One region of the Rhodoferax saidenbachensis genome, then DNA from elsewhere that is predicted to be linked to it. Evidence: predicted binding sites of a transcription regulator. Region 1 holds the regulator's gene; the other holds the start of a gene.
The links. The regulator HrcA, encoded in region 1, represses chaperone genes, less so after heat shock. The targets are predictions, from matches to a motif close to TTAGCACTCNNNNNNNNNGAGTGCTAA.

Region 1 (2,392 bases):
GTATGGGGGGCGATGGGCACCATCACCCAGGCCGGAATGGAAGGGTGTAACAGCGGTCCGCCGGCGGACAGTGAATAGGCCGTAGAGCCTGTGGGGCTGGCGATGATCAGGCCGTCGGCCCGCTGGTTGGACACAAAACGCCCGTCCACCTCCACGCGCAACTCCACCATGCCCGAGGTGGCGCCGCGGTTGACCACCACGTCGTTCATGGCCAGCGCGCTGAACACGCAGTGCCCGTCGCGCATCACGCGGGCCTGCATCAGGCTGCGGTCGTCCTGCTCGTAGTCGCCCGCCAGCATGGGCCCCAGCGTGACCTTGTACTGGTCAAACGGAATGTCGGTGATAAAGCCCAGGCGCCCCTGGTTGATGCCGATCAGCGGCACGCCGTACTGCGCCAGCTGGCGGCCAATGCCCAGCATGGTGCCGTCGCCACCCACCACCAGGCCCAGGTCGCATTGCGCACCAATGTTGGCCACGTCCATCGCGGTGTAGCTGGTCAGGCCCATGTTGGCGGCGGTGTCGGCCTCCAGCACCACGTCGCAGCCCTGGTCCATCAGGAAGTGGGCAATGTCGTCCAGCGCCTTGCGCGTGGAGGCCCCGGCGCAGCCCGCGGCGGTAGCGTGGTATTTGCCTATGAGCGCAACCTGGCGGAATTTGGACTTCATTCGCAAATTAGACACTAAATAGATCACCCAGGGCCTGCTCACACTATTTTTGCCAGATGCGTTGTGCGTCAAAAAAGCCATGCGCAAGGCGCAAAACGCAGCCGGGGTCGTCCCCGGTAAGGCTTTGCAACGCCGCGCGTGGCTTTTTTGGCCACAACCCGAAGGGAACGGCATGAGAAAAGCGCCACTCGTCGTTGCAGTCCTAGCCAAGGCGGCCAGCCTTGCCGTCGTCCCGCGCCTAGATTGGCGCTTTTCTCATGCTGTTCGCACTGGCAAAAATAGTGTGAGCAGGCCCTAGAATGGCCCGATGCTCGATGATCGTTCCAAGTTGTTGTTGAAAGCGCTGGTAGAGCGCTACATCGCTGATGGACAGCCGGTGGGTAGCCGCACCTTGTCCAAGGCCTCGGGCCTGGATTTGTCACCCGCGACCATCCGCAATGTGATGTCGGATCTGGAAGAGCTGGGCCTCATCGTCAGCCCCCATACCTCTGCGGGGCGCGTTCCCACGGCGCGCGGCTACCGCCTGTTTGTGGACACCATGCTGACCGTGCAGCCCGCGCAATACCAGTCGCACAGCCTGGCGCCCGACCAGCCGCAAAAAGTCATCTCCAACGCGGCCAACCTGTTGTCCAACCTGTCGCAGTTTGTCGGTGTGGTGATTGCACCGCGCCGCACTTCGGCGTTCAGGCACATGGAATTCTTGCGCCTGTCGGAGAAGCGCCTGCTGGTCATCATCGTCTCGCCCGACGGCGACGTGCAAAACCGCGTCATCTACACCGAGCAGGATTACACCCAGTCGCAACTGGTGGAAGCAGCCAACTTTCTCAACACCCATTACGTGGGGCTGGAGATCGAACAGGTGCGCACCCGTCTGCAGGGTGAGGTGGAATCACTGCGCAGCGAAATTGCCGCCCTCATGCAGGCCGCGGTCACCGTCAGCTCCGAAGCCATGACCGAGACACAGGACGAAGTGGTCATCTCGGGCGAACGCAACCTGTTGTCGGTGTCTGACTTTTCCAGCGACATGGGCCACCTGCGCCGCGCGTTTGATTTGTTTGAGCAAAAAGCGCAGCTCATGCGCCTGATGGACATTGCCGGCCAGGCCGAAGGCGTGCGCATTTTTATTGGTGGTGAGAGCCAGGTCGTGCCCTTTGAAGACCTGTCCATCGTCAGCAGCCCGTACGAGGTGGACGGCAAGGTGGTCGGCACGCTGGGTGTCATCGGTCCCACGCGCATGGCCTATGACCGCATGATCCAGATCGTAGACATCACCTCCAAGCTGGTCAGCAACGCGCTGAGCCACCACAAGTAGGCCCGCTGTAGCCCGCTACAATCTTGGATTGGTCTGGGGCGTTAGCTCAGTTGGTTAGAGCAGAGGACTCATAATCCTTTGGTCGAGTGTTCAAGTCACTCACGCCCTACCATTTACTTTCAATCCGTGGCTGCCTATCAGGCAGCCATTTTTATTTGGCGTGCTGTGTATTACTACCGCGATTACGTTTGGCGTTCATTCGTCTAGTGTCTCTAGAGCAGTTTGATGCGATATAAGTGGCGCGACATGTTTCGTCCTTTAATTCTCCTACGTACAGCCGTCTGCCTTCTCGGCGTGCTGACCGCATGCGCGTTGCAGGCCAAAGAAGTTTTGGTTGTGGGAACCACCTTCGCGCGGATATTTGAGCAAACCGAGCAAGGTGAATTCGTCGGTCTGGGTGTAGAACTGGTCCGCA
Region 2 (2,392 bases), 1.7 Mb from region 1:
CTGCGGGCTGCGGCCATGAATTCCTGGGCCGTGGCGCCGGGCGCGTTGGCCGGGGCGGTCAGCACCAGCGGCGAAAAGCCGATCAGGCTCACCGGTGTCAGGTCCTTGAGCGGGTCGTAAGGCAGCTTGGGGTTGAGCAGTTTGGCAATGGTCATGTTGCCGTTGATCATCAAACCAATCGTGTGGTCGTCTGTGGCTTTGGAGATGTAGTCGGCGGCAATGTTGCCGGCCGCGCCTACCCTGTTTTCCACAATCACCGGCTGACCCAGCGCCTTGGACAGCGGTTCTGCCAGTGCACGGGCGGTCAGGTCGGGCGATGAGCCGCCTGGGAAGCCAACAATGATGCGTAGCGGCCGGGTGGGCCAGGATGCGTCAGATTTTGGGTATTTTTGGGCTATGGCCCCCGTGGATATTGTGCAAGCAGCTATAAAAAGCGTAGCAATTTTGATGAAATTTTGTCGCATGGTTATGTCTCCGTCATGAAAATGCCCCTGCAGGCCGGGGCCAACAGGGGCATTGTGGCGCAGTCCGTGCCCGTCTTTAGGCGTAAGCCGCCAGCGCCGTCTTCATTTTCTTCATGGCCGCCACTTCGATCTGGCGGATGCGCTCGGCGCTCACGCCGTATTCGGCGGCCAGGTCGTGCAGCGTCATGCCGCCCGAGTTGTCGTCGTTGACCTTGAGCCAGCGCTCTTCCACGATGCGGCGGCTGCGGGCGTCCAGGCTGTTCAGCGCGGTGGCAATGCCGTCGGTGGCCAACACGTCGCGCTGGCGCGCTTCGATCATGGCCACGGGTTCGTGGTTGGTGTCGGTCAGGTAGGCGATGGGGCCAAACGCGTCCTCGCCGTCGTCGGATGGGGACGGGTCCAGCAGCACATCGCCGCCCGACAACCGGGTTTCCATCTCGATGACTTCTTCGGGCTTGACCTTGAGCTCACGCGCCATGGCGTCGATCTGCTCGGGGTTCAGCGTTTCGCGGTGCGTGCCCAGGTCGGCAGCGGCATCGTCGCTCTTGAAGCGTTGCTTCATGGAGCGCAGGTTGAAGAACAGCTTGCGCTGTGCCTTGGTGGTGGCCACCTTGACCATGCGCCAGTTCTTCAGGATGTATTCGTGGATTTCGGCCTTGATCCAGTGCAGCGCGTAGCTCACCAGGCGCACGCCTTGGTCGGGGTCAAAGCGCTTGACGGCCTTCATCAGGCCCACATTGCCTTCCTGGATCAGGTCGCCGTGGGGCAGGCCATAACCCAGGTATTGGCGGGATACGGACACCACCAGACGCAAGTGAGAGAGCACTAACTTACCGGCAGCTTCAAGGTCATTGTCATTCTTGAACTTGCGGGCGAACTCCTGCTCTTCTTCCAGCGTGAGCATGGGCAGGCGGTTGGCAGCCGAAATATAGGCGTCCAGATTCCCCAATGGCGGCACCAGCGACCACGGGTTGGCCACGGCCATAGCGGTATTGGGGGTAGCGATCAAAGCGGACATACAAGAACTCCTTGTGTTCAGAATCTAAATATTAGCACTCTATGGGATTGAGTGCTAAACAAGAAGTTCAATGACCTTGATAGCGATAGGCGAAAGGGCCGTAGCTGTTGTCGGGCCACTTATGCTTGGCAAGATGAATTCCCTGCAACCCTCCTCCATCACCAGTTGGCATGCCCATGTGTATTTCGCCGCCGATAGCCGAGAGATGGCCTGGACGCTGCGCGAACGCATCCAGGTGGAGTTGGCCGGTTTCATGGAGATGGGGCGCTTTCACGAGAAACCCATAGGTCCACACCCGATGTGGAGCTACCAGTTGGCGCTCCCTTCAGCCCACTTCTCTCACGTAATGGGCTGGCTCGCGCTCAACCATGGCGCGCTGGATGTCTTCGTACATCCGAATACCGGCGATGCGTTGCGTGACCACCGCGATTGCGCGCTGTGGTTGGGCCATTCCCACACGCTGAACCTGGCCGTCTTCAGCGCTTGAAGGTTGAGAGGCGGTGTCAGCCCAGCAGCTTGACCAGCATCCACACCATCAGTACCAACTGCGCAGCCCAGAAAGTGGCGCGCACCAGCACCTGGATGGCGCCCACGCCGCTCAGGTGCACAGCGCTCTGGCCGATGCGCGCGTACAGAACCCACGGGGCCAGCGCGTTGATAGTGTCCAGCCGACCGGTAGCGGCCGCCACCAGCACGATGACGGCGAACACCGGCAGGTTTTCCAGGCAGTTCGCGTGGGCATCTTCCAGGCGCCCGATGAAGGGCGCGTCGTCCGTTGGCTTGGCCTTGCGCGGCCAGTGGTTGATCGGGGTTCCGCCCAGAAAGCGCAGCCCTCGGTACAAAAAAACGGTGATGACAAGTGCCAACGTCCAGGCGGCAAAACCCAGCAGGGCTTGGATAGCGGTCATGC

Region 2: a site for HrcA is predicted at 1,514-1,540, ahead of rpoH (RNA polymerase sigma factor RpoH). Genes of this name have one in related genera too.

The regions. Positions count from the first base shown of each region.
Region 1 covers NZ_CP019239.1:906,035-908,426, forward strand. Annotated here, with positions in the region: gene RS694_RS04350 (NAD kinase) at 1-665, opposite strand, end outside; gene hrcA (heat-inducible transcriptional repressor HrcA) at 973-1,977, shown strand; tRNA gene RS694_RS04360 (tRNA-Ile) at 2,013-2,089, shown strand; gene RS694_RS04365 (substrate-binding periplasmic protein) at 2,314-2,392, shown strand, end outside.
Region 2 covers NZ_CP019239.1:3,488,336-3,490,727, reverse strand. Annotated here, with positions in the region: gene RS694_RS16655 (Bug family tripartite tricarboxylate transporter substrate binding protein) at 1-464, opposite strand, end outside; gene rpoH (RNA polymerase sigma factor RpoH) at 541-1,482, opposite strand; gene RS694_RS16645 (DOPA 4,5-dioxygenase family protein) at 1,616-1,969, shown strand; gene RS694_RS16640 (MAPEG family protein) at 1,986-2,390, opposite strand.